DNA from 4 places in the Allomesorhizobium aridi genome. Region 1 is predicted to be linked to each of the others. Evidence: predicted binding sites of a transcription regulator. Region 1 holds the regulator's gene; each other region holds the start of a gene.
What was found. Region 1 encodes LexA, which represses DNA repair genes until DNA is damaged. Its sites were predicted from a motif close to TGTTCNNNNTGTGTTCNG; they were not measured.

Region 1 (6,985 bases):
AGGCGGCGGAGCTCGAAAAACGGCTGAAGGACGGAACCGAACTCGACGCTGTGGCGACCGAACTCTCGCTCGAAAAGCAGACCAAGCGCGGCCTTAAGCGCGAGGCCGACGACGCCGATTTCGGCAAGGAAGGCGTGGCCTCCATGTTCGGCGTCGCGGAGGGCGGCAGCGGCGTGATCCAGTCGCCCACAGGCGACGGACAGATACTGTTCAAGGTGACCGAAGTGTTCGAACCGGCCGGCGCCAGCCCCGAATCCGTGCCGGAGGACGCGCAGGCTTCGTTCTCGTCCGGCCTTGCGAACGACCTGCTCGACCAGTTGGTGGCGCGGCTGCAGACGCAGTACGAGGTGGAGGTCAATCGCAATGCGATTGACCAGGCGCTGGCCTTCTAACCGCCATGAGCACGCTGAAGCCGCATATCGCCAAGGTCGCCGCGGGCGACGCCCTCACCTTCGAGGAGGCGAAGGACGCGTTCGACATCATCATGTCGGGCGAGGCGACGCCCGGCCAGATCGGCGCCTTCCTGATGGCGCTGAGGGTGCGCGGCGAAAGCGTCGCCGAGATTTCGGGCGCAGTCGCGACGATGCGCGAAAAGATGCTGCGAGTCGAGGCGCCTGCCGGCGCGATAGATATCGTCGGGACGGGCGGCGACGGCTCGCACAGCGTCAACATATCGACGGCCTCGGCCTTCGTGATCGCGGGCTGCGGCGTGCCAGTGGCCAAGCACGGCAATCGCGGGCTCTCCTCGCAGACCGGCGCGGCCGACGTCCTGACCGCGCTCGGCATCAAGATCGACTTGACCGCCGAGCAGATCGGCGACTGCATCCGGCAAGCAGGCGTCGGCTTCATGTTCGCGCCGGCGCATCACCCGGCGATGCGCCATGTCGGACCGATCCGGGCCGAGCTCGGCACCCGCACGATCTTCAACCTGCTCGGGCCGCTTTCGAACCCGGCCGGCGTCAAGCGCCAGATGGTCGGCGTGTTCTCCCCCGAATGGGTCGGACCGGTGGCCGAGACGCTGAAGACGCTGGGCGCGGAGCGGGCCTGGGTGGCGCATGGCGACGGCTTCGACGAGATCACCACGACCGGCGAGACGCAGATTTGCGAGCTGAACGGCGGCGAGGTGCGCAGTTTCGTGCTGACGCCCGAGGAGTTCGGCCTGAAGCGCTACGCCCGCGAAGATCTGCGCGGCGGGGACGCGGCCTTCAACGCCAAGGCGCTGCGCGATATGCTGCACGGCCAGCCCGGCGCCTATCGCGATACGGTGCTGATGAACGCGGGCGCGGGGCTGGTGGTGGCCGGCAAGGCGGAAACGCTGGCGGACGGCGTCAGGCAGGCTGCGACCGCGATCGACAATGGCCGTGCGGCGGGCGTGCTCGACGCGCTGGTCAAGGTATCTAACGGATAAAGACGTGGCCGACATTTTGCGAAAGATCGAGGCCTACAAACGCGACGAGATCGCCGCCGCCAAGGTGCGCATGCCGCTTTCCGAGCTGAAGAAGGCGGCGCGCGACACGGACGCGCCGCGCGGCTTTCTGGCGGCGCTCGAGGCGAAGCGGAAGGCCGGGCAACTCGCGCTGATCGCCGAGATCAAGAAAGCGAGCCCGTCGAAGGGACTTATCCGCGCCGACTTCGATCCCCCGGCGCTGGCGCGCGCCTATGAACAGGGCGGCGCGGCCTGTCTTTCCGTGCTGACGGACGCGCCTTCCTTCCAGGGCGCGCCGGAATTTTTGACGGCGGCGCGGCATGCGACCAAACTGCCGGCGCTGCGCAAGGACTTTTTGTTCGATCCCTATCAGGTCCATGAGGCGCGCGCCTGGGGGGCCGATGCGATCCTGATCATCATGGCGAGCGTCAACGACGACGATGCCCGCGCGATCGAGGAAACCGCGTTCGAACTCGGCATGGACGTGCTGGTCGAGGTGCATGACGAGGCCGAGACGGAGCGCGCGCTGAAACTCTCGTCGCGGCTGATTGGCATCAACAACCGCAACCTGCGGACGTTCGACGTGTCGTTGGAAACCTCGGAGCGGCTGGCGAAACTCGTGCCGGGCGACCGGCATCTGGTCGGCGAAAGCGGCATCTTCGCTCATGAGGATTGCCAGCGGCTGGCGCGGAGCGGCATCGGCACCTTCCTGGTCGGCGAAAGCCTGATGCGGCAGGCGGACGTGGCGGCGGCGACACGCGCGTTGCTTACCGGCGAAATCGTCGCCGCCGAGGGATAGTCATGGCCGGCGGAAAGAAGCTCACCCATCTCGGCGCGCAGGGCGAGGCGCATATGGTCGATGTCGGGGCCAAGGCCGAAACCGAGCGGACGGCGATCGCCGAGGGGCTCGTCATCATGCTGCCCGAGACGCTGCGCATGATCATGGCCGGCGACGCAAAAAAGGGCGACGTGCTGGGCGCGGCCCGCATCGCCGGCATCATGGCGGCCAAGAAGACGCATGAGTTGATCCCGCTCTGCCATCCGCTGCTGCTCACCAAGGTGTCCATCGACATCCAGCCGGAACCCGCCCTGCCCGGCCTGCGCGTCGTCGCACTCGCCCGCGTCACCGGCAAGACAGGCGTGGAAATGGAGGCGCTGACCGCTGCGTCGGTCGCCTGCCTGACCATCTACGACATGGCCAAGGCGGTCGACCGGGGCATGGAGATTTCCGGGATAAGGCTGGTGGAAAAGACCGGCGGCAAGTCCGGCGACTACCGGGCGGGCGCGTAATGGCGCTGCTGCCCGTCTCAGAAGCCCTTCAGCGGCTGCTCGATGGGGCGGCGCCCGGCGAAGCGGAAACCGTGCCGCTGGCCGAAGCGGCGGGGCGCGTGCTCGCCGAACCGGTCATGGCGCTGCGGACGCAGCCGCCCTTCGACGCCTCGGCCATGGACGGTTACGCCGTGCGCGCCGCGGACGTCGCAAAGGTGCCGGTGCAACTCGAGATCATCGGCGCGGCCCCGGCCGGGCGGCGATTCGACGGCAAGGTCGAGCCTGGACAGGCGGTGCGGATTTTCACCGGCGCGCCGATGCCGGAAGGCGCAGATACGATCGTCATCCAGGAGAATACGAGCAGCGTCGGCGAGAACGGCGTTGAGGTGACGGAAACGGTCGCGGCCGGCCGGCACATAAGGCGCAAGGGCCTGGATTTCGCCGAGGGCGACCGGCTGCTCGAACCGGGACGCGTGCTCGATGCGGCGGCGCTGTCGCTGGCGGCCTCCGCCAATCACGCCGCGCTTCGCTTGGTCAGGCGTCCGCTGGTGGCGATCATCGCGACGGGCGACGAATTGCTGCCGCCGGGCAGCGAGCCGGGGCCGGACCAGATCATCGCCTCCAACGCCTTCGGCGTCGCCGCGATCGCGCAGTCGGTGGGCGCGCGGGTGCTCGACCTCGGCATCGCGCCGGACCGCAGGGAAGCGATTTCGGCGCTCGTCCAGGAGGCCATGGAGGCGCACGCCGACGTGATCGTGACGCTCGGCGGGGCGTCCGTCGGCGACCACGATTTCATCCATGACGTGCTGACCGGCGAAGGCATGGCGCTCGACTTCTGGAAGATCGCAATGCGGCCGGGCAAGCCGCTGATGTTCGGGCGGCTCGGCGGCACGCGCTGCCTCGGCTTGCCCGGCAATCCTGTGGCGAGCCTGGTCTGCTCGCATCTGTTCCTGAAGCCGCTGGTGGCGCGGCTGGGCGGCCGCCCCTATCAGCCGGACATGCGCCAGGCCGTGCTGGGGACCGCCCTGCCCGCCAACGATATGCGCCAGGACTATATACGCGCCGTGGTGGACGCTGGCCCCGACGCTCCGGTGGCGACGCCCTTCCGCGTGCAGGATTCTTCGATGCTCAGGATTTTCGCCGACGCCAACGCGCTGATCGTGCGCCAACCGCTCGCAGCGGCCGCCGATGCCGGTGCTCCGTGCGACGTGCTGATGCTACGCTGAACAAATCGTCAACGGATTCATTAAAATTTAAAAGGTTGCGGAACACAACTGGAACATATAGTGTTTGTTCTGGATTTGTTTTCCGTTTGATTCTCGGGGGCTGGTGATGCTGACGCGCAAACAACATGAACTGCTGCTCTTCATCCATGAACGGCTGAAAGAGGCCGGGATCCCTCCTTCCTTCGACGAAATGAAGGATGCGCTGGACCTTGCGTCGAAGTCCGGAATCCACCGCCTGATCACGGCGCTTGAGGAGCGCGGCTTCATCCGCCGCCTGCCCAACCGGGCGCGGGCGCTTGAGGTTCTGCGGCTTCCCGATTCGATCGCGCCGGGCCTGAACGCGGCGCGGAAATTCTCGCCCAGCGTCATCGAGGGCAGCCTCGGCCGCCGCATGCCGGAGCCGTCGCGGATGCCTGCGGCCGGCAATGACGACGACGTCCGCGCCTCGATATCCATCCCGGTGATGGGGCGCATCGCCGCCGGCGTGCCCATCGAGGCCATCCAGCACAAGACGCATTCGATCTCCGTGCCGCCGGATATGATTTCGGGCGGCGAGCATTATGCGCTCGAGGTGAAGGGCGATTCGATGATCGAGGCCGGCATTTTCGACGGCGATACTGTGATCATCCGCAACGCCAGCACCGCCAATCCCGGCGAGATCATCGTTGCGCTGGTGGACGAGGAGGAAGCGACGCTGAAGCGCTTCCGCCGCAAGGGCGCGTCCATTGCGCTCGAAGCCGCAAACCCGGCCTATGAAACGCGGATTTTCGGACCCGACCGGGTCAAGGTGCAGGGCAAGCTCGTTGGACTGATCCGGCGCTATTGAAAATTGGTGCTGGCGTGGTCGGCGCTGGCGAAGTTGTAAAGGTTTCGGAACCTGAGTGGGTGTCATCCCGGAAGCCGGGGTGAACAGTAGGCTATTCCGGACTCATTGGCCGGCGTCAGCGTGGCCCGAACCCTTGCTCTTTGTGCCGGTTTCGCACGAGCGGCATTCTTGCGCCCACCCGGCCACGCTTCTCAGGTCCGGCTCTTCTCCCTTCGCTTGGTCCGCCGGGATGACAATGCTCTTTGCCGCCGATTGCCATCGGCGGTGTCTGCCAAGGCGGGATCGTCGGATCGGTCAAAAACTTCAAGGCCGCGTCCTGCTATTTGGCCGGCTCCATCGCTGGAGGTTTCGTCTTTCGCTGGTAGGGCGGCATGCCGCGCGCGGCGCGCGAGAAGCGGCGTTGCGCGTGCCACGGGCGGTAAGGCTCGGCCACCGCATGGCGGATTTCAGGGTTTGAACCCAGCGCGGCGAAATAGATTGCAGCGCTGCCGTGCCTAGCCAACTCTCGTTTGGTCACGATCGCTACAGCCGGATTTCCGCAGGACAGTTCGGCAGTCGCATCATCGATGACGATCAGGGCCGCATAGTTGCAGGCGCTTCGCGCAGCAGAGCTATCAGCCGTATGAACGACGATGTAGCCGGACGGGTGGCGAATCGCGCATAGCGCCGGGCTGCAGTCGAACCGGACGCCGGGAACGCGTCCGACGGGCGATTGCGGGGCGATTTCCGCAGCATTCTCGGCAGGTGGGCCGGATGAAGCGGGCTCGTCGGAATGCCGCTTGATAGGATTAGTGGGATTTCCACTCGCCGTCGCTGCGGGCATCGGCGTTTCCGTCGCCGCAGCATTCGTGCCGGAGCCGCCGGATGATGCGAGCCCGTCGGCGTTCTGCATGCTGGAATCAGTGGGATCGCGATCGGCCGTGGCGGCGAGCGTTACGGTTTCGACCGCCGCAGTATTTGTGTCGGCGCGCCCGGACACTGCAGGCTCATCGGAATGACGCTTTAGCGAATTGGCGGGCTGCGCGGGCGGGACAACGGTTTCTGCGCGGAGCGCCCGCTTCCAACTGTCGATCGTGAACTGGTTCGGCCGGGCTCGATTGACGGCCAACTCTCCCTCACCATTGCGTAGTGCGACCAGACGTCCGTCCTCCGAAACAAACACGTTCGGCGTTTTCGCGAATACTAGCGCCGCCACGGCCAGTACGGCGAACGGTAGGGCCGCCAGCCGGAGCCGGGTTGTTGTTGTCATCGTGGCGAAGATCAATGCGACGGTGGTGAGCAGGACGGCCTGGACGGGCACGAGTCCGACGGCGTCGAGTGGCGAGCGGGCGGAAAACCAGTCGGCGACCGCAATCATGGCCGAGAGGCCCTTGCCCATGACAAAGAAGAACGGCGCGTCGAGGCCGAACGGCATGGCGACGGCGCCCATCACCGCGAACGGCATGACCAGCACCGAGACGATCGGCATGGCCACCAGGTTCGCGGCAAGGCTGAGCGGCGAGACGCGCTGGAAGTGATAGGCGCCGAAGACGGCCGTCGCCAGCCCCGCCACCACGGATGTGACCATCAGACCGGCGGCGATGGCCAGTATTTTCCTGAATGCGAGGTGGGACGTCGAACGACCGGCCGCATGCGGCGCGCCGGTTCGCGCCTGCTGGCGATCCGACCACCAGGCATAGGCGCCGACAAGCGCTGCGGTCGCGGCGAACGACATCTGGAAGCTTGGGCCCATCACCTCATGCGGGGAGACGGCAATGACGAGGATCGCGGAGATCGCCAAGTTGCGCATGGTCAGTGCGGCGCGGTCAAACAGCAGCGCCGTCAGCATCACCGCAAGCATGATGAAGCTGCGCTGAGCCGCAACTTCGCCGCCGGAGATGAAGAGATAGGCGGCGATTGCCGCAAGTGCCGCGACAGCAGCGTATTTCTTGACCGGCCGCCGCGAAGCAAAGCCTGGAAACAGCGCGAAGCCGGCGCGCAGGCCGCCCATGATCGTGCCGGCGACCAGCGCCATGTGCAGGCCCGATATCGAGATGATGTGATAGAGGCCGGTGCGGCGCAGCGATTCATTGACCGCCTCGGGAATGCCGGCGCGGACGCCTACAGCCAGGGCCGCGGCGATTTCGCCTTCCGGCCCGCCGATGCTTTTGCGTATGCGATCGGCGATGGCGTTGCGGCCGTTCTGGATCCAGGCCGAGACTCGCGCCGGCAACGACAGATCCGGTTGCGGCATGTGAG
Region 2 (6,985 bases), 2.6 Mb from region 1:
GACCGAGTGCGGAATAGCCGAGCAATTTTGCGGTGACCGCAAGTTCCTCCGGTTTCGACGCCCCGCGCAGAAACGAAAAATTCGACTGGACGGCGAACTCGACATAAGCGATTTTGACAGGCGCATTCATGCGAACACCCCATGCATGAACCAGCGCGGCATTTCGGCCGAAGCGCCGTAAAGGCCTCGCCGGTAAAGCCAATAGCGGCGTCCTTCCAGATCCTCTACTTTGAAATAATCGCGGGTCGGCGCGTCCTCCTCGTCTCGCCACCATTCGGCCGCGATGCGCTCCGGGCCTTCGGAGCGGGCGACCCGGTGACGCACGCGCCGCCAGCGGAAATAGGCCGGCGGTCCTTCCGGCACTTCGACGGCGCTGACTTCTATGGGCTCGGGAGGCGAAAACAGCCGGATCGGCCGCTCGGATTCCGGAGAGGCCTTCGGAGCCGGCAGTCCCGTCTGCCATCTGCCTGGACGGCGTGCTCTTTCCGGCAAAGCCTCGGCGAAAGGGGCGGCAATGATCGCGCGCTCGGGAATGTTGCTTTCCACCAGTACAGGTTTCAGCACCGCCTCCCCGCCAAGGCGGGCGCGGATGCGGTCGACGAAAAGAGCAAGATCGTCGTCGTTGCCGAGATTGCCGCCAGAGAGGTCGCCCTGCCTGATCTCGAAATGGCCGGCGGCGAGCACGGAGAGGCGCACAAGCTCGAAGCCGTAGCCGGCGTCGATATCGTTCTCCAGCGCCGTGAGCTTCTCGTGGAACAGCCGCCGTATCAGCGCTGCCTCGCGCAGCGGCCGTGACGTGCCCACCGCGATGCGCCGGACCGCGCCGTCGACCCGGAACAGCGCGAGCTGCAGGGCCCTGGCGCCCTCGCCGCGCCGCTCGAGCTCCCTGCCCAGGCTCGCCGCGAGCGTAGCCGCCAGGTGCTCGATGTCCTCGGTCAGGATGACAGGCTCGACCAGATGCCGCTCGACCGAAAGCGGCGGGGCCGGCAGCCTGGGCGAAAGCGCTTCCTCGATGCGTCCCAGCGCCTGGTCGAGCCGCAGAAGGAGCCCCTTGCCGAAGCGGCGGACGAGCGGCGCGCGGGGAGCGGCCATAACCGTGCCGACCACGCGCAGGCCAACGCTTTCCATGCTGACGATGGTCGCAGGCTGAATGCGCAAGGCCGCAAGCGGCAGCGGCGCCATGATTTCCTCTTCTTCTCCCGGCTCGACGACGCCTCCGTCGATAAAACGCGCCGCCGCCCAGGCCGCGCCCGCTGTCGAGGCTAAACCGGCGCGGACATCGAAACCCTGCTGGAAAAGCCGCGCCAGAAGATCGTCGAGCAGCGTCTTTTCGCCGCCGAAGAGGTGGGCGCAACCGGTGATGTCGAGAAACAGGCCTTCCGTCCCGTCGAGCGCCACCAGCGGCGTATAGCGGTCGCACCAGTCGGCCAGACCTCGAGCAGCCGAAAATCAGCCGCCGGATCGGCCTCGACGATTTCGACCGAAGGGTACATTGCGCGGGCATCGGCGATGCCCATGCCACGCTTCAGCCGGAGCCGCTCAGCCTGTTCGCTCAGCGCCGCGATGCGCTGCGAATTGTCTTCCCGGTGACTGACGATGAGCGGCGGCTGGCTCGCCGCCGACTGGCTCGAGCGCCAGAACCGGCCCAGACGCTGGCGAAAGATCCGGTCCGAGGGAAGGTGCGGGAACCACAGAGCGAGAATTCTCTGGCTGTCTTTCCTGAAAGGCGCGTTCATCGGGGTTCCATTCCAGTATGAATTGCAAGGAGGGGACGGCCGTGCGGCTCTTGCTGATCGTGACGGTGAAGGCGGGATGCCCGAGCGTATCCTCGAGCGGGCCGGCAAGGGTGGAGCGCGGCGCGGCGGGGGCCGACGAGACGACCAGCCGCACAGGCGCCGCGGTCGGCCAGGGCTCCGCCGACTGCCGAAGCAGGAAGACCGGCCTGCCCGCCTCCAGCGCCCGCCGGTGCAACCGCCGCGTGGCGGTCAAATCGAGCCGGTCCGGATTGCCGTGAATTTCCAGGAAGACCGCAGCAAGCTGCTTCAGTCGGGCCGCCTCCTCGGCAACCCACAATGCGTCGGTGAGTTTCGGCACCTGCGAAAGCAGAAGTTCGCCCGGCGAAAGACCGCAGAAATCGGCCACCCCCAGCGCATAGGGAAATCCCGCCTCGGTGAAGGCATCCCTGACGCCGATCCACAATATTGGCGGCCGGCTGTCCTCCCCTTCGGCGCCATGTGTTTTCAGGATCAATCCGGCCATGGCCAGCGCGAACCCGGCGGCGGCGCCGGCACCATGCATGACACTGCCGTGGATTTCGGTCAGCGCCGCCCTGGGCAGGCCGCCGCCAAGGGCCCCGTCGAACCGCGCAGCGCCCGTCGGCAGGACGTCGGCGACCGCCTGCCGGACCATCACCCCGCCCCGCCGCAGCACGCCCTGCGGCAAGGCGCATTCCCTTGGCGCGGTCCCGGCCAGAAACTCCGGCAGCGTGCCTTCGATCTTCGCGATTTTCCGGCGCAGGGCAAAAACGGTTTCCTGCGCCAAGGCGGATGTCGCCATGACGGTCTGCCTTCCCGGGGCCTTGTTCCTGTTATGTTCCTATAGATTCCAGAGCGTGGCTGGAGAGTCAAGCGTATTGCGGGGAGAATTTATTCCCAATTATGTAACGTAACAAATACGTGGCGGCAGCAGGCAAACGCCGACGGCTGGCGCGCCAGCCAGTCTAATTTCCCTGTTGCCCCGCAAAGGCCTCGAAAGCCGCCGGCCAAACGGCTATATGCCGTCAAAAGGAAAAAGAATGGCCCGCATATACAAGACCCGCGCCTGGCACGATCAGCTTTCGCCCTCGATCGAGGAAATGGAGTTTTTGGCGCTCGAGGCTTACGCCCACCTGCCGGCGGATTTTCGCAAGCTGACCGGCGAAGTCATCATCCAGATCGCGGAATTCCCGACCGACGAAATCATGGACGATCTGTCGCTGGAAACGCCTTTCGACCTGCTCGGCCTGTTCGAGGGCCGCGGCATCGCCGAGCGCTGGAACCCGCAGACCGGCGAGGGTCCCAACCGCGTGACGCTCTACCGCCGCGCCATTCTCGACTACTGGGCCGAGAACGAGGAGACGCTGGGCGACATCGTCACCCATGTGCTGATCCACGAGATCGGCCATCACTTTGGGCTCAGCGACGACGACATGGAGCGGATCGAGGAAGCGGCCGAACAAGCGGCCGACCAAACCTGAGTTTTTCTTCTTCTTTCCCGAGGCGAGCCGACCACATGAGCACTTTCACGACGCCCGACGAGCTTTTCGAAAAACTGAAGACAGCCTGGAGCAAAGAGAGTTCAGGCAGTTGGAGCGCCGAAAACCCGGCAAAAGGCCAATGCAGCGTCACATCGCTCGTGGTGCAGGACCTTTTCGGCGGCAGCATCCTCAAGACGAAGACGCGCGGCGGTACGCATTTCTACAACTTGATCGACGGTGTCCGCTGGGATCTGACGGTCAGTCAGTTCGACTATCCCATTCCCTTCGAGGATCAGCCTTCCAGCCGCGACGAGGCCATGACCGATACGTCGCAAGGCCAATACGATGCCCTCAAATTCCGGCTGAACACCGCATAGTCTGGAACCGGCTGAGCCGGCTCAGAAATCACTGAGTTTTATTCCCGGCTCGTATTCGACGCCCTCGATATCCTTCACCACCGCCTGCCCGCAGCGCATGGTCTTGGTTTCGGCGTCGAAGGCATAAGTCGGCGAGCCGAACAGATGCCAGCCCTTGCTCACCGCAGCGGTCACCTTGTGGCAGAAGCTCGCATCGTCGGGTCCGGTGAGATAGCGGTAGAGTTTCATTGGTTTGCTCCTTTGATCGCCGCTGCTTTCGCCAGCAGTTTTTCCGCCTGGATGAGATGAAGCCTTTCGACCATGCGGCCGTCCAGCGCCAGCACGTTTTTTCCGGAATTTTCCGGCAGCTCGAACGCCGCCACGATTTCAGCCGCCTCCGCCAGCGCCTCCGGCGACGGCGCAAACACCGCGTTGGCCTGCTCTATCTGAGAGGGATGGATCAGCGTCTTGCCGTTGAAACCCATGGCGGCGGCCTCGCCGCATTCGCGTGAAAACGCCTCGGTGTCGCGGAAATCATTGGCGACGCCGTCCAGGATGTCGAGGCCGCCGGCGCGCGCCGCCAGCACCATCTGCATCAGCCAGGGCGTGAGGTAGCGCCGGTCGGCCGTGGCGAGCATGCCGGTTTCCTTGACCAGATCGTTGGTTCCGGCGACGAGGCAGGAAAGCCGCGCGGCCGGATCACGGCCGAGTTCGGCGATCGCCGCGATGTTGACGAGCGCGCGCGGCGTCTCGATCATCGCCCAAAGGCGCACGGTCTCGGCCGTATCTTTGTCGTCGAGAACGTCGCCGGCCTCCAATACGTCGCGCGGCGTGTCGACCTTGGGAAGCAGTATGCCGTCGGGCGCGCAGGCGATGGCCGCCAGGAGATCGTCGGCGCCCCATTCGCCGCCAAGCGGATTGACGCGGATGATGATTTCGCCTGGCCCGGCGGGGCGGTTGGCGAATATCGCCGCGAGGCTCTCGCGAGCCGGGATCTTGTCCGCGGGCGCCACCGAATCCTCAAGGTCGAGGATCACCGCATCGCAGGCGAGCGACGGGATTTTCGCCACGGCCCGCGCGTTGGAGGCGGGGACATAAAGCACCGAACGGCGCGGTGAAAAATTCGGTTGCGGCATTTGGACTTCATGCCCGCCAATCTTGGCCCTTGCAAGTCCTTGCCCGGCAGTGCTTCAAGCGGCTTCTCCATTACGGTTTGGACATCGGGGACAGCGCATGGCGCGATATGATGTGGTGATCATCGGCGGGGCGATCGTCGGAAGCTCGATCGCCTACTATCTGCGCGAGGAAGGATTTTCCGGCTCGATCGCGCTGGTGGAGCGCGACCCGCAATTCACCCATTCAGCGACGACACTGTCCTGCGCCTCGATAAGGCAGCAGTTTTCCATTCCCGAAAACATAAGGCTTTCGCAGTTCACGCTGGCGCTGTTCCGGCGGCTGGAGCAGGAATTCGGCGAGGGCGCCGATATCGGTTTTCGCGAGGGCGGTTATTTGATCCTTGCTGGCGAAAACGGGCTGCCGATCCTCGAGCAGAACCACCGGGTGCAGATGGCCCAAGGGGCCGACATCGTGCTGGAAGACGCGGCGGCCTTGGAGCGGCGGTTTTCGTGGCTCTCGACGGAGGGAATCACAGCGGGCGCGTTCGGGCGAACCGGCGAGGGCTGGTTCGACGCGCATGCCATGCTGATGCTGTTCCGCAAGGCGCTGCGCGGGAAGAACATCGATTTCATCTCCCAGGCGGTCACCGGCATCGAGCGTGACCGCAACTGCGTGACGGCAGTCATGCTCGACAACGGCGACAGGCTGGAGGCAGGCACCGTCGTCAATGCGGCGGGGCCGTCAGCCGGCAAGGTGGCTGCGATGGCCGGGCTGGCGCTGCCGGTCGAGCCGCGCAAGCGCAGCGTCTTCGTGTTCGAGGCGATGGAAAAATTCGCCGACATGCCGCTGCTGGTCGATCCGAGCGGTATCTATGTCAGGCCGGAAGGCTCGGTCTACATCACCGGCGGCGCCGAGCCTGAAGAAACTGATGGCCCGGCCGATCCAGCTGATTTCGATCCCGACTGGCCGCTGTTCGAGGAGGCGATCTGGCCGGTGCTGGCGACGCGCATCCCCGCCTTCGAGGCGATCAAGCCGACCCGCGCCTGGGCCGGCCACTACGACTACAACACGCTAGACCAGAACGCCGTCATCGGGCCGCATCCGGAGGTGGGGAATTTTGTCTTTGCCAACGGATTTTCCGGCCACGGCCTGCAGCAGGCGCCGGCGGTCGGCAAGGCGATCGCCGAACTGCTGGTCCATGGCGGGCACAGGACGATCGACTGCTCGGCGTTCGGCTATGCGAGAATCGCCGAAAACAGACCTTTCCGCGAACTCAACGTGATCTGAGGGCGGGCTCTCTGGCTCAGAAGTCGAAAATCTCGCCGAGCAGCGACTTTTTCTTCTTGTAGGGCCGATGCTCCTGCTGGCTGGAGGAGCGATGTTCCGGCCGACCATAGCGGTCGTCGTCGCGAGGCTTTTGATAGCTCTCCTCCGGGGCGGATCGCTCGATGATCTTGTCGAGTTCGCCGCGATCAAGCCAGACGCCGCGGCATTTCGGGCAGTAGTCGATCTCGATGCCCTGACGCTCGGCCATCACCAGTTCGGTATTATCCAGAGGACACTGCATCGTTGCTCCTTGGTCTGATTTTCCTGAAGCGCAGATAGGGAGACAGGGCGGCACTTCAAGCGATGCAGGTCTGGCCGGGCGCATCGCTCTTTGATTCGGCGCGGGATTTGTGTAGAGCGATGGCGAGGAATTTCCGGAACGATATTCAGGCCGAAAACCATGGAAAAATTCAACAAGCTCACCGGCGTTGCGGCACCCTTGCCGATCGTCAATGTCGACACCGACATGATCATTCCCAAGGACTATCTGAAGACGATCAAGCGCACCGGGCTCGGCACCGGCCTGTTCGCTGAGATGCGCTACAATGACGACGGTTCGGAGAACCCGGATTTCGTGCTCAACAAGCCGGCCTACCGCAAGGCGCAGATCCTGGTCGCCGGCGACAATTTCGGCTGCGGCTCGAGCCGCGAGCATGCGCCCTGGGCGCTGCTCGACTTCGGCATCCGCTGCGTCATCTCGACCAGCTTCGCCGACATTTTTTACAACAACTGCTTCAAGAACGGCATTTTGCCGATCACGGTCAGCCCGGAAGACCTGGAAAAGCTGATGGACGACGCCTCGCGCGGCTCCAACGCCACGCTCTCCATCGACCTCGAAGCCAAGGAAATCCGCGGACCGGACGGCGGCGTGGTGAAGTTCGACCTCGACGAGTTCAAGCGGCATTGCTTGCTCAACGGCCTTGACGATATCGGGCTTACGCTGGAAAAGGCA
Region 3 (6,985 bases), 290 kb from region 1:
TCAGGTCGTCGAACACGGCGGTGTTCTCGATAACATGCGTGGCCCGGCTTGCCGCTGCCGTCGCCTTCTCGTTCGGCCAGCCGTCACGCGGCTTGACCAGCCGCAGTTCCGACAGGCCGAAATTGGCCATGGCGCGCGCCACCATGCCGATATTTTCGCCCATCTGCGGCTCGACCAGTATGATCACCGGCCCTCCGGTGATCGGCCCGCTTTCCGTGTCTGTCATGAATGCGCTGATCCTTCATTTGCGCGTCTGGGCCGTCCCTGCCATATTCCGCGTCGAAGATGAAGGCCGCACCATGGCAAGCCAAATCACCGACCGTTTGCGGGCGCAGACGAGGCACTACGCCAACTGCGGCGAAATTCGCATGTTCGGCGGCATCTGCTTCACCCTGAACGGCAATATGCATTGCGGCACGATGAAGGATGGCGACGTGCTGTTTCGTGTCGGCCCCGACCAGGAGGCGCAGGCGCTTGCCCGGCCGGGAACGAGACTCATGGAACAAGCCGGGCGCACGATGAAGGGTTTCATCATCGTCTCGGCCGACCATCTTGGCGAAGAGCAGGCGCTGAAGCACTGGGTCGCGCTCGCCGCCAATTTTGTCGAAACGCTTCCGCCGAAAAAAAATAGCGCCGCAAATCGCGTCTCGCTACACCGCGTTTCAACAGCGTTTGCGCACGCATTCCCGCTTTGCTATAGGGGCCGCACTCCCTGTCGCGAAGCCCGGAAATCCGGCGCTCCCATCCGAAAACGAGGTACTTTTCATGGCGAAGATCAAGGTGGCCAATCCCGTCGTCGAACTCGACGGCGACGAGATGACCCGCATCATCTGGCAGTTCATCAAGGACAAGCTGATCCACCCTTATCTCGACATCGACCTCGAATATTACGATCTGGGCGTCGAGCACCGCGACGCGACCAGCGACCAGGTGACGATCGACGCAGCCAACGCCATCAAGAAGCACGGCGTCGGCGTGAAGTGCGCCACGATCACGCCCGACGAGCAGCGCGTCGAGGAATTCAACCTCAAGAAGATGTGGAAATCGCCGAACGGCACGATCCGCAACATCCTGGGCGGCGTCATCTTCCGCGAACCGATCATCATGAAGAACGTGCCGCGCCTGGTGCCCGGCTGGACCAAGCCGATCATTGTCGGCCGCCACGCTTTCGGCGACCAGTACAAGGCCACCGATTTCCGCTACCCCGGCAAGGGCAAGCTGTCGATCAAGTTCGTCGGCGACGACGGCCAGGTGATCGAGCATGAGGTCTATGACGCCCCCTCCTCCGGCGTAGCCATGGCCATGTACAATCTGGACGAATCGATCCGCGAATTCGCTCGCGCTTCTCTGAATTACGGCCTGCTGCGCGGCTATCCGGTTTATCTCTCGACCAAGAACACCATCCTCAAGGCCTATGACGGGCGCTTCAAGGACATCTTCCAGGAAGTCTACGAGGTCGAGTTCGAAGAGGAATTCAAGGCGAAGAAGATCTGGTACGAGCACCGCCTGATCGACGACATGGTGGCGTCGAGCCTGAAATGGTCCGGCGGCTATATCTGGGCCTGCAAGAACTATGACGGCGACGTGCAGTCCGACACCGTGGCGCAAGGGTTCGGCTCGCTCGGCCTGATGACCTCGGTGCTGATGACGCCGGACGGCAAGACCGTCGAGGCCGAGGCCGCGCACGGCACCGTCACCCGCCACTACCGCCAGCACCAGAAGGGCGAGGAAACCTCGACCAACTCCATCGCCTCGATCTTCGCCTGGACCCGCGGCCTCGCCCACCGCGCCAAGCTCGACAACAATGCGGAACTCAAAAAATTCGCCGATACCCTGGAAAAGGTCTGCGTGCAGACGGTTGAATCCGGCTACATGACCAAGGACCTGTCGCTGCTCATCGGCCCCGACCAGCCCTGGCTCTCGACCACTGGCTTTTTGGACAAGATTGACGAGAATCTGCAGAAGGCAATGGCGTAACTTTACGCCCAGGATAGCGCGAAGCCGGCGACCAACGTCGTCCTGACTGTTGGGCGCCGGCTTCGCGATTTTGCCGGTGACGGCCGAGCGCCTTTCGAAGCGCTTGGTTGAATGCCTGAAACGCCTTGCTCGCGGCTCGGTGCTCTGCGTCAGAGCGCCCGTGCGATTCGCGCCGCCAGCCTGGCGTTGTTTTCCACCAGAGCGATGTTGGTGCGAAGGCTGGCGCCGCCGGTCAGTTCAAGAATTTTCGCGAGCAGGAACGGCGTCACCGCCTTGCCCGAGACGCGCTGCGCCTCGGCGGCCTGCTGCGCCGCTTCGATATGCGCGGCCATCACCTCCGCGGCGATCTCGTCGGCTTCCGGCACGGGGTTCGCGATCAGCATGCCGCCATCGGTCCCAAAAACGCGCCGAACCTTGAAGAAATCCGCGATCGCCTCGGCCGTATCGAGCCGCAGCGGCGCGGCGAATGGCGATTGCCGCGACCAGAAGGCGGGCATGACGTCCGATCCGAACGCCACCACCGGTACCCCGCGCGTCTCCAGCACTTCCAGCGTCTTTTCGATGTCCAGTATGGCCTTGGCTCCGGCCGACACCACGATCACCGGCGTGCGCGCCAGTTCGTCGAGGTCGGCCGAGATGTCAAAACTCTTTTCCGCGCCCTTGTGCACGCCGCCTATGCCGCCGGTGGCGAAGACCGAGATGCCGGCGAGGTGCGCGGCGATCATCGTCGCCGCCACCGTGGTGCCGCCGGTGCGGCCCTGCACCAGCGCAAAACCAAGATCGGCCCGCGACAGCTTCATCGCGCCCGTGGTCTTGGCCAGCGCCTCGCGCTCGGCGTCGGAAAGCCCGATCTTCAGCCTGCCGCCGATAACGGCGATGGTGGCAGGCGTCGCGCCCTCGTCGCGGATGATCTTCTCGACATTGGCGGCCATCGCGCTGTTATCGGGATAGGGCATGCCGTGGGTGATGATGGTGCTCTCCAGCGCCACCACCGGCCGCCCAGCGGTCAGCGCGTCTGCGACGGTTGGATGGACATCGATAAAGGGCCGCGCTTTCTCAGGCATCATTTGTCTCTCCGATCCTGCCGCCCTGATGCAACGCCTCGGCCTTCGGCACAAGGGCAAGGGCAGCAGTGAAGGCGCCGGCGGAAAATTCCGGCACGGAAGCCTGGCTCTCGACCGCCAGCATCGCCGCCGCCATGCCCTCGCGCAACGCCTCGCCGAGAGGCAGGCCGCGCAGCAAGGCGACCGTGGTCACTCCGGCCAGCGCATCGCCGGCGCCGGTCACATCGGCGATTTTTCGCGGGGGCGGCGGCATCATGGAAAAGATGTTGGAGCGGTCGAACGCGACGGTCGGCGCACCGCCATGGCTGATGACTGCGCTTGAAAGTCCCATGCTGCGCAGGCGGGCAACGATTTCGTCGACGGATGCATCGTCCGACAATCCGCCAAGGCAAGCCGCCTCGCGAAAGTTCATGAACAGGCACGAAAGCGTTTCCAGGGTTTCGGAGAGCCGCAGGACTTTGGCCGGCGAGATGGCGATCGCGAAAAGAGGCTTGCCGGCGGCCAGCCGCGCAAGCGCGTCGGCCGGCAGATTGGCGTCGCACAAAAGGGCGTCGGCGTCCGCCGCGGCGGCGCGAAAGCTGGCGCGGCGCAGCTGCTTGGCGAACGCCGTCTCGTAGAGCGCCATGTCGGCAAGTGCTGCGATCACGTCGCCCTCGCGGTCGAGGAGCGCGGTATAGCTCGGCGTGGTGCGGTCGAGGAATATCGCCGACAAGTCGGCGATCCCCGCCCGGACTATGGCGCGCGAGACGGTCTCGCCGGCCGCATCGCCGCCGCGAACCGACATCAGCGAGCCCCGGGCACCGCGCCGTATGGCGTTGCGCAGCGCATTGAACGCGCCGCCGCCGACGTCCTCAGCCATCACGCCCGGATTGGACGCGCCGGGCACATAGGCGCCTGTGATCCGCCCCCGGCGGTCGATATGGGCACCGCCGACAGCCAGTATTTTCGGAAAAGACATTAAATCGCCTGCGGAGCGTTGTTTCTTCTAGGTCGGGCGCGACATTAGTGTCAGCATCCCTGGCGAGCAACCTGCCGCGCCGAATCGTCACTTGGCGGTATGGCCGGGCCAGTGGATCGGCTTATCCGGAATGTTCGGATGTACAAAACTGGAACAAAATTGGAAAATGCAATGGAATCATGCCCTTGAGCCCTCTTGCCAAATGAGAACAAAAGAGGTACGAATTTGCAGGGATACCGGATTGTCGGGCCTTCATTGACGACCAAGGGGTAATGTATCATGGCTCAGAATTCATTGCGGCTGGTAGAGGACAAATCGGTGGACAAATCAAAGGCTCTGGACGCCGCGCTGTCGCAGATCGAGCGCGCCTTCGGCAAGGGCTCGATCATGCGGCTGGGGGCGAACGAGAAGATCGTCGAGATCGAGACGGTGCCCACCGGCTCGCTAGGGCTCGACATCGCGCTCGGCGTCGGTGGTCTGCCGCGCGGGCGCATCATCGAAATCTACGGGCCGGAAAGCTCGGGCAAGACGACGCTGGCGCTGCACACGGTCGCCGAAGCGCAGAAGAAGGGCGGCATCTGCGCCTTCGTCGATGCCGAACACGCGCTCGACCCGGTCTATGCCCGCAAGCTTGGCGTGGATCTTGAAAACCTTCTGATTTCGCAGCCCGACACCGGCGAGCAGGCGCTCGAGATCTGCGACACTCTGGTTCGCTCCGGCGCGGTGGACGTGCTGGTCGTCGATTCGGTGGCGGCGCTTACCCCGCGAGCGGAAATCGAGGGCGAGATGGGCGATTCGCTGCCCGGCCTGCAGGCGCGGCTGATGAGCCAGGCGCTGCGGAAGCTCACCGCTTCCATCTCGCGCTCCAACACCATGGTCATCTTCATCAACCAGATCCGCATGAAGATCGGCGTCATGTTCGGTTCGCCCGAAACCACGACTGGCGGCAACGCGCTGAAATTCTATGCATCCGTGCGGCTCGACATCCGCCGTATCGGCGCGGTCAAGGACCGCGACGAAGTGGTCGGCAATCAGACCCGGGTCAAGGTGGTCAAGAACAAGCTGGCGCCGCCCTTCAAACAGGTCGAGTTCGACATCATGTATGGCGAGGGCGTCTCCAAGACCGGTGAACTCGTCGATCTCGGCGTCAAGGCCGGCGTAGTCGAAAAGTCGGGCGCCTGGTTCTCCTACAACTCGCAGCGCCTCGGCCAAGGCCGCGAGAACGCGAAGCTTTTCCTGCGCGACAATCCCGACACGGCGCGCGAGATTGAGCTGGCGCTGCGGCAGAATGCCGGGCTGATCGCCGAAAAATTCCTCGAGGGCGGTGGCCCGAGTGACGGCTTCGAGGACGAAGCCGGCGAGATGTAATCTGTCAGGCCTGATCTTTGCGATGCCGCCGGCCCTCGGGCCGGCGGTTTTGTTTTGAGGGAGCCCCGCCCGAGCGCCCGTGAAGCTGCTGTTTTTCGCGGTTTTGAGCTTGTGGACAGGTCCAGGTGCGCCCGCTAAAAGGCCATGTCCCAATTTCGCCGAGAGGCGCAACAAAGGCTTTGATATGAGTGGCGTGAACGAGATCCGGTCGGCATTTCTCGACTATTTCCGCAAGAACGGGCATGAGGTCGTCGCCTCCAGCCCGCTCGTGCCGCGCAATGATCCGACGCTGATGTTCGTTAATGCCGGCATGGTGCAGTTCAAGAACGTGTTCACCGGCATCGAGAGCCGCGCCTATTCGCGCGCCGCGACCTCGCAGAAATGCGTGCGCGCCGGCGGCAAGCACAACGACCTCGACAATGTCGGCTACACCGCGCGCCATCACACCTTCTTCGAGATGCTCGGCAATTTCTCCTTCGGCGATTATTTCAAGGAGCGCGCAATCGAGCTCGCGTGGAACCTGATCACGAAGGAATTCGGCCTCGACGCGAAGCGGCTCCTGGTCACTGTCTATCATACCGATGACGAGGCTGCCGGGTTCTGGCGCAAGATCGCCGGCCTGCCCGAGGACAGGATCATCCGCATTGCCACCAGTGATAATTTCTGGGCGATGGGCGACACCGGTCCGTGCGGGCCGTGCTCGGAAATCTTCTACGACCATGGCGACCAGATTCCGGGCGGCCCTCCCGGCAGCGCCGACGAGGACGGCGACCGCTTCATCGAGATATGGAACCTCGTCTTCATGCAGTTCGAGCAGGTGACGAAGGAGCAGCGCGTCGCGCTGCCGCGTCCGTCAATCGACACCGGCATGGGGCTGGAGCGCATCGCCGCCGTCATGCAGGGCGTGCACGATAATTACGACATCGATCTGTTCAAGGGGCTGATCCGCGCCTCCGAGGAGGCGACCGGGGTCAAGGCGGAAGGCAAGAACCGGGCGAGCCACCGCGTCATCGCCGACCATCTGCGCGCGTCGAGTTTCCTGATCGCCGACGGCGTGCTGCCGTCGAATGAGGGCCGCGGCTATGTGCTGCGCCGCATCATGCGCCGCGCCATGCGCCATGCGCAGCTGCTCGGCGCGGCCGACCCGTTGATGTGGCGGCTGGTTCCGGCGCTGGTGCGTGAAATGGGCCTCGCCTATCCCGAACTCGCGCGCGGCGAGGCGCTGATTTCCGAAACGCTGAAGCTCGAGGAAACCCGTTTCCGCAAGACGCTGGCGCGGGGCCTCGGCCTGTTGTCGGAGGCAACCGAGAAACTGGGCGCCGGCGATCGCCTCGACGGCGAAACCGCGTTCAAACTCTACGACACCTATGGCTTCCCGCTCGACCTGACGCAGGACGCGCTGCGCCAGCGCGGCGTTTCGGTCGATCTCGACGGGTTCGACGCCGCCATGCAGCGCCAGAAGGCCGAGGCCCGCGCCAGTTGGGCGGGTTCCGGCGACGCGGCGACCGAGACTGTCTGGTTCGCGGTCAAGGAAAGGACCGGCGCGACGGAATTTCTCGGCTACGACACCGAGGAGGCCGAGGGCATCGTGCTGGCGCTGGTCAGGGACGGCGCCGTC
Region 4 (6,985 bases), 1.3 Mb from region 1:
CCTGGGAATAGGGCTTGATACAATCATGCACATGTCAGCCCTGCGCGACCCGATCATCCAGCAAGCCGGTTCGGCGAGCCCGCGCCTGACCCTTTCGGGCATATCCAAGAGCTTCCCCGGCGTGCGGGCGCTGCATGACGTCTCGCTCTCGCTCTATCCGGGGCAAGTGACCGCGCTGGTCGGCGAAAACGGCGCCGGCAAGTCGACGCTGGTCAAGATCCTGACCGGCATCTACCAGCCCGACGCCGGCGAGATCAGCATCGGCGGCCAGGCCGTGACCTTGCCCAGCGCGCATGCCGCTTTCAAGCACGGCATTACCGCCATCCATCAGGAAACGGTGCTCTTCGATGATCTTTCGGTCGCCGAAAACATCTTTCTGGGACATGCGCCGAAGACGCGCTTCGGCACGATCGACTGGCGCACCATGCGCAGCCAGGCGCGCGAAGTTCTCGACACGATGGGCGCCAAGCATATCGATGCCGACACCCGGTTGCGCGACCTCGGCATTGCCAACAAGCATCTGGTGGCCGTGGCGCGGGCGATGTCTATTGACGCTCAGATCGTCATCATGGACGAGCCGACGGCCGCCCTTTCGGCCAAGGAGATCGAAGAGCTTTTCCTGCTGATCGAGTTTCTGAAGAGCGACGGCAAGGCTATCCTGTTCATCAGCCATAAGTTCGACGAGATCTACCGCATCGCCGACCGCTGCACCGTGTTCCGCGACGGCGAGCTGGTGGGCGAAGGGCTGCTCGCCGAAATCGGCCAGGACCAGCTCGTGCGCATGATGGTCGGGCGCTCGGTCGACCGCATCTTCCCGAATCGCGAGGCTGCGATCGGCGAGCCGGTGCTCAGTGTTTCCGGCCTGTCGCACCCGACCGAGTTCGACAATATCGGCTTCGAGCTGCGCAAAGGCGAGATACTTGGCTTCTACGGCCTTGTCGGCGCCGGCCGCAGCGAGGTCATGCAGGCGGTTGCGGGGATCACCCGCACCAGCCGCGGCACGATGGCGCTGGAAGGGCGGACCATCGCGCCGAAATCGGCGGCCGACGCGATCGAGGCCGGCATCGTCTACGTGCCGGAAGAGCGCGGCCGGCAGGGGGTGGTGATCGGCCTGCCGATCTTCCAGAACGTCTCGCTGCCGTCGCTCGCATGCACCTCGAAATCCGGCGTGCTTCGGCTTGCCGAAGAGTTTTCGCTGGCGCGCAAATATGTCGAGCGGCTGGACCTTCGCGCTTCCTCTCTCAGCCAGGATGTCGGCACGCTCTCCGGCGGCAACCAGCAGAAGGTGGTCATCGCCAAATGGCTGGCGACCACGCCGAAGGTCATCATCCTGGACGAGCCGACCAAGGGCATCGACATCGGCTCGAAGGCCGCCGTTCACGGCTTCATGGCCGAACTGGTCGCGCAGGGCCTTTCGGTCATCATGGTCTCGTCCGAACTGCCGGAAATCCTCGGAATGTCCGACCGCGTCATCGTCATGCGCGAGGGCCGCATCGCAGCCCTTTATGACAACAACAACCTCGACGCCGAAAGGCTGGTGCGAGCGGCTGCGGGGATTGCGGGATGAGAACGCTGTTGAAATACCGTGAAGTCTGGCTGCTCGCCGCCATCGCCGCGATGGTGGCGGTGATTTCGCTGCGCTTTCCCGGCTTCGCGCGGCCCGGCAATCTGGCCGCCGTATTCAACGATACGGCGATCCTGATGATCCTCGCGCTTGGCCAGATGGCGGTGATCCTCACCCGCTCGATCGACCTGTCGATGGCGTCGAACCTGGCGCTCACCGGCATGGTCGTTGCCATGGCCAATGCCGCCTATCCCGAAATTCCCGTCCCGCTGCTGATCGTATTCGCCATGGCGATCGGGCTTGCGCTCGGCGCGCTGAACGGCCTGCTCGTGTGGAAGCTAGGCATCCCGGCGATCGTCGTCACGCTCGGCACGCTCACAATCTACCGCGGCGCGACCTTCGTCGTCTCGGGCGGCGCCTGGGTCAACGCCGACCAGATGAGTCCAGCCTTCATCAGCCTGCAAAGGGGCGCATTCCTCGGACTCCCGGTCCTTTCCTGGATAGCGCTCGCGGTCATCGCGCTGTTCTACCTGCTGATGACGCGAACGCCGCTCGGCCGCTCCATCTATGCGATCGGGGTCAACCCTACGGCGTCGGTCTATGCCGGCATCGATGTCGGCCGCACCAAGTTCGTCGTCTTCTGCATTTCGGGTCTGCTTGCTGGGCTGAGCGGCTATCTGTGGATCTCGCGCTACGTCATCGCCTCGGTGGAAGTCGCCAACGGCTATGAACTGAACATCATCGCGGCCTGCGTCATCGGCGGCGTCTCGATAGCCGGCGGCATCGGCTCGGTGGGAGGCGCGGTGCTCGGCGCGCTGTTTCTCGGCATCATCTCGACCGCGCTGCCGGTCATCAACATCTCGCCCTTCTGGCAGATGGCGATCTCCGGCGGCGCCATCATCCTGGCCGTGGTGCTGAACGCGCGCAGCGAGCGGAAGATAGGACGCATCATCCTGAGGGAGGCCGCGGCATGACCGATACGGCGCACGCACCCCGCAATATCCCCGACCGGTTGGACAAGCCGATCTCTTCCGCAATCCTTTCCTGGGAGGCGCTGCTGGTGCTGGTGGCAGCGGCGATCTTCGTCGTCAACAGCTTCGCCTCGCCCTATTTCCTCGATGCGTGGTCGCTGTCGGACCTGACCTTCAACTTCACCGAAAAGGCGCTGATCGCGCTCGCCATGGCGCTGCTGATCATTTCGGGCGAGATCGACCTTTCCGTCGCCGCGATCGTGGCGCTGGCCTCTACCATGATGGGCATGGCAGTGCAGGCAGGCGTCGGCACACCGGGCCTGGTCTTGATCGGCATTGCGACCGGGCTCGCCTGCGGGGCGGTCAACGGCCTGCTGGTCACCCGGGTCGGCCTGCCGTCGATCGTCGTCACTATCGGCACGATGAGCCTGTTCCGGGGCGTCGCCTTCATCATCCTCGGCGACCAGGCCTACAAGGGCTATCCGCCGGACTTCGCCTTCTTCGGCCAGGGCTATGTCTGGTGGGTGGTGTCGTTCGAACTGGTGCTGTTCCTCGTTGCGGCAGCCATCTACTGGTTTGTCCTGCACCGCACGAGTTTTGGCCGCCGCATCTTCGTGATCGGCAACAATCCAGTGGCGGCGCAGTTTTCCGGCGTCCGGGTGGCGCGGATAAAATTCATCCTGTTCTGCCTGACGGGGCTGATGGCCGGCATCGCTTCGGTGCTGATCACCTCGCGCCTCGGCTCGACCCGCCCCTCGATAGCACAGGGCTACGAACTGGAGGTCATCACCATGGTGGTGCTCGGCGGGGTCAGCATTCTCGGCGGCGCGGGCAGCATCCTCGGCGTCGTGCTGGCGGCGTTCATCATGGGGCTCGTCACCTTCGGCCTCGGCCTGCTCAACGTGCCAGGCATCGTCATGTCGATCTTCATCGGTCTGCTGCTCATCATCGTCATCGCGCTGCCAATCGTCTGGGGCCGCTTCAGCCGGCGAAGGATGGCGTGATGCCGGAGAAATACGCGTTCAAGATGAAGCTCAAGGCCGGCATGAAGGCCGAGTACAAGAGGCGTCACGACGGCATCTGGCCTGAACTGGAGGCGCTGCTGAGGGATGCCGGCATTTCGGATTATTCGATCCATCTCGACGAGGAAACGAACACGCTGTTCGGCGTGCTGTGGCGTCGCGACGGCCACGGCATGGCGGATCTGCCGAACCATCCAGTCATGCGGCGCTGGTGGGCGCATATGGCCGACATCATGGAGACGAAGCCGGACAACGAGCCGGTGGCGACGCCGCTCGAAACCGTGTTCCATATGGAATGACGATGGCCGGCATCCGCCACATCGCCGTCATCGATATTGGCAAGACCAATGCCAAGGTGGCGATGGTCGACCTCGACACAGTGGCGGAGATCGCCGTCCGCAAGACGCCGAACCGGCCGGCGGCCGGCGGCCTTTATCCGCACCACGACGTCGATGCGATCTGGTCCTTCATCCTCGCCAGCCTCAAGGCGCTCGGCCGCGAGCGGAAGATCGATGCGGTTTCGGTGACCACACATGGCGCAACGGCGGCGCTGCTCGACGCCGGCGGAGGGCTCGCGCTGCCGGTGCTCGACTACGAGCACGATGGGCCAGCCACGGTGCGCGAAGACTACGAGGCGGTACGGCCGGCCTTCTCCGAAACCGGCTCGCCGCCGCTGCCGTTCGGGCTCAACCTCGGCGCCCAGCTCTTCTGGCAGAGCCGCGCATTTCCCGGCCGCTTCGCCGAGGTGGCGTCCATTCTCATGTACCCTCAATACTGGGCGTGGCGGCTCTGTGGCGTCGCCGCCAACGAAGTCACGTCGCTTGGCTGCCATACCGACCTATGGAACCCAAACGCCGCCCGCTACTCCTCGCTCGTCGACGGCATGGGGTGGCAAAACCTTTTTGCTCCCGTGACGCCGGCGGCCGCCGCTCTCGGCCCTATCCGCTCGGACATCCCGGCCAGAACCGGCCTCGACCCTTCGACACCCGTTTTCTGCGGCATCCATGACTCCAACGCATCGCTGCTGCCGCATTTGCTTTCACGTCGTCCGCCTTTCGCCGTGGTGTCGACAGGAACCTGGGTGGTGGCCATGGCGGTCGGCGGCGCGGCGGTTTCCCTCGACCCTGCGCGCGACACGCTGATCAACGTGAATGCGATGGGCGCTCCGGTGCCGTCGGCCCGCTTCATGGGAGGGCGCGAATACGACACGCTCACCGCCGGCGACGGCGGAGACTGGAGCGCGGCCGATCTGGAATCCGTACTCGGCCGGCAGATCATGCTGATGCCTTCGGTGCAGCAGGGATCGGGTCCGTTTCCCCGTTCCGGTTCGCGCTGGATCGGCTCCGGAGAGCCATCGGCGGGGGAGCGCGCCGTCGCCGCGGCCTTTTACCTGGCGCTGATGACGGCGACCTGCCTTGACCTGATCGGCGCGGAAGGCGGGACGATCGTCGAGGGCCCGTTCGCCAGGAACGCGCTCTACGCCGACATGCTGCGCGCCGCGACCGGACGCCCGGTGTTGCCGCAGCCAGGCCAGGCCGGAACCAGCATAGGCGCCGCGCTCCTTGCGGGAAAACCGGCCGCCGGCCCGATGGCCGCGGACGAGCCGCCTGGACGGCTGGATGCGGCGTGGACGCGATACGCGGCCGAGTGGCGCGACCTGACGCGGGACCTTTGATCCTCCACTGCATTGGGACACCTGCTTCCGGCTTTCCAACACCGCATTCGACCGCCAGTTTGCGAGCCCTCGCGAGATTCCGCCCCCTTCCGATTTTCCGCTTGCAATTCATCTCAGGGTGAGAACAGATAGGGAACATGATTAGGAGTAGATGTTTGTTCGGCGAAAGGAGCTGCTTCAATGTGGGAACAGCTACAGTTTGCTGGTTTCGGTTTGCCAGGCATGGACAATGTGTTTTTCGCTGTCCAACCCGACGAGGAAGGAGCGCAAGAGGTCGAGCGCCGCGCCTTTGATCTGTGCGATGCGCTAGGGCTAAAGGGCAGGCCGATGGGGAAGGGCCGCTTTCACGTGACTTTGCGCGGAATCGGCACCTATGACGGCGTGCCGCAGGACCTGATCGCCAGAGCCGCCGAAGCGGCGAAGTTGGTAGAAATGCCGCCCTTCGAGGTGGTTTTCGATCGGGCCATGAGCTTTCGACGCCGCTCCCGCAAGCGGCCTCTTGTGCTGGTCGGCCGCAACGACAGCCTGCAGGCGTTGCGGCGGGCGTTGGAGGAAAACCTGAAAAGAACAGGACTTGGGCGTGGCGCCGGTTCGTCCTATACCCCGCATCTGACGATGTTGTATGATTTCGGTTCCGTCGCCGAGCGGCCCGTCAGGCCGGTTGGCTGGATCGTAAACGAGTTTGTGCTGATACATAGCCTCGTCGGCAGGGGCCGGTATATCCGGCTCGGCCGATGGCCGCTGCGAGGCTGATCATCGACTGGCGGGAGAGTTGCAGGCGAGAAATCTTGGGATCATGACAGTCACCCTCTACGGCATTAAAAACTGCGATACGATGAAGAAGGCGCGCGCATGGCTTGACACGCACGGCGTCGCTTATGCGTTTCATGACTACAAGGTCCAGGGTGTCGAGCGCGGCAGGCTCGAGGAGTGGGTGCGCGCGGTGGGCTGGGAGACGCTGCTCAACCGTGCGGGCACGACCTTCCGCAAACTGCCGGAAGCTGACAAGGAAGGCCTCGGCGAGGCAGGTGCGATCAAACTGATGCTGGCGCAACCTTCCATGATCAAACGCCCGGTTATGGATGCGGACGGCGGGCTGGTCGTCGGCTTCAAGCCGGAAATCTACGCGGCGAGGTTCTCGCGGACATGACGCGCTGGCAGCTCGCCCACGGCAGGCATCTCGATCTCGGCGCGAAGGCGCTGATGATGGGAATCCTGAACGTCACGCCGGACAGCTTTTCCGATGGCGGCGAATTCGACAGGCCTGACGCCGCGCTCGCCCATGCGCGGCAGATGATCGCCGAGGGCGCAGCGATCATCGATGTCGGCGGCGAATCGACCAGGCCCGGCGCTGAGCCGGTCGCGGCGCGTGAGGAACAGGCACGCATCCTGCCGGTAATCGAGGCGCTGGCGGGGGAAGGGTGCATCATTTCGGTCGACACTTACCGCGAAGAGACGGCGCGCCTCGCGGTCGCGGCAGGCGCGCATATCGTCAACGACGTGCACGGCCTGCAGCGCGAGCCGGGCATCGCCCATGTGGCGGCGGAGAGCGGCGCCGGCCTCGCCGTCATGCATACCGGACGCGACCGCGAAAAGCTGCCCGAGGTGATCGCCGACCAGTTTCTCTTCCTCCAGCGCTCGCTGGAAATCGCGCGCGACGCCGGCGTCTCCGACGGCCAGATCGTCCTCGATCCGGGGTTCGGCTTCGCCAAGGACGGCGAGGAGAACCTTCAGCTCATGGCCCGTTTTGGCG

Region 2: ACG873_RS23940 (ImuA family protein) is a predicted target of LexA. The motif match lies at 2,580-2,597, and genes of this name have one in related genera.
Region 3: recA (recombinase RecA) is a predicted target of LexA. The motif match lies at 4,149-4,166, and genes of this name have one in related genera.
Region 4: ACG873_RS04495 (2'-5' RNA ligase family protein) is a predicted target of LexA. The motif match lies at 5,353-5,370, and genes of this name have one in related genera.

The regions. Positions count from the first base shown of each region.
Region 1 covers NZ_CP171729.1:1,860,959-1,867,943, forward strand. The annotation lists gene ACG873_RS11135 (peptidylprolyl isomerase) at 1-392, shown strand, start outside; gene trpD (anthranilate phosphoribosyltransferase) at 398-1,408, shown strand; gene trpC (indole-3-glycerol phosphate synthase TrpC) at 1,413-2,225, shown strand; gene moaC (cyclic pyranopterin monophosphate synthase MoaC) at 2,228-2,716, shown strand; gene glp (gephyrin-like molybdotransferase Glp) at 2,716-3,921, shown strand; gene lexA (transcriptional repressor LexA) at 4,028-4,747, shown strand; gene ACG873_RS11165 (ComEC/Rec2 family competence protein) at 5,067-6,985, opposite strand, start outside.
Region 2 covers NZ_CP171729.1:4,433,196-4,440,180, forward strand. The annotation lists gene ACG873_RS23930 (error-prone DNA polymerase) at 1-130, opposite strand, end outside; partial or broken gene ACG873_RS23935 (Y-family DNA polymerase) at 127-1,598, opposite strand; gene ACG873_RS23940 (ImuA family protein) at 1,540-2,556, opposite strand; gene ACG873_RS23945 (metallopeptidase family protein) at 2,795-3,235, shown strand; gene ACG873_RS23950 (YunG family protein) at 3,271-3,612, shown strand; gene ACG873_RS23955 (DUF1737 domain-containing protein) at 3,634-3,840, opposite strand; gene ACG873_RS23960 (HpcH/HpaI aldolase/citrate lyase family protein) at 3,837-4,727, opposite strand; gene ACG873_RS23965 (NAD(P)/FAD-dependent oxidoreductase) at 4,825-5,994, shown strand; gene ACG873_RS23970 (zf-TFIIB domain-containing protein) at 6,011-6,274, opposite strand; gene leuD (3-isopropylmalate dehydratase small subunit) at 6,434-6,985, shown strand, end outside.
Region 3 covers NZ_CP171729.1:2,151,570-2,158,554, forward strand. The annotation lists gene ACG873_RS12585 (RNA methyltransferase) at 1-226, opposite strand, end outside; partial or broken gene ACG873_RS12590 (RNA methyltransferase) at 405-539, shown strand; gene ACG873_RS12595 (NADP-dependent isocitrate dehydrogenase) at 766-1,977, shown strand; gene ACG873_RS12600 (pseudouridine-5'-phosphate glycosidase) at 2,127-3,044, opposite strand; gene ACG873_RS12605 (carbohydrate kinase family protein) at 3,034-3,999, opposite strand; gene recA (recombinase RecA) at 4,279-5,367, shown strand; gene alaS (alanine--tRNA ligase) at 5,552-6,985, shown strand, end outside.
Region 4 covers NZ_CP171729.1:525,700-532,684, forward strand. The annotation lists gene ACG873_RS04470 (sugar ABC transporter ATP-binding protein) at 26-1,567, shown strand; gene ACG873_RS04475 (ABC transporter permease) at 1,564-2,538, shown strand; gene ACG873_RS04480 (ABC transporter permease) at 2,535-3,539, shown strand; gene rhaM (L-rhamnose mutarotase) at 3,539-3,856, shown strand; gene ACG873_RS04490 (FGGY-family carbohydrate kinase) at 3,859-5,232, shown strand; gene ACG873_RS04495 (2'-5' RNA ligase family protein) at 5,413-5,985, shown strand; gene ACG873_RS04500 (ArsC family reductase) at 6,029-6,382, shown strand; gene folP (dihydropteroate synthase) at 6,379-6,985, shown strand, end outside.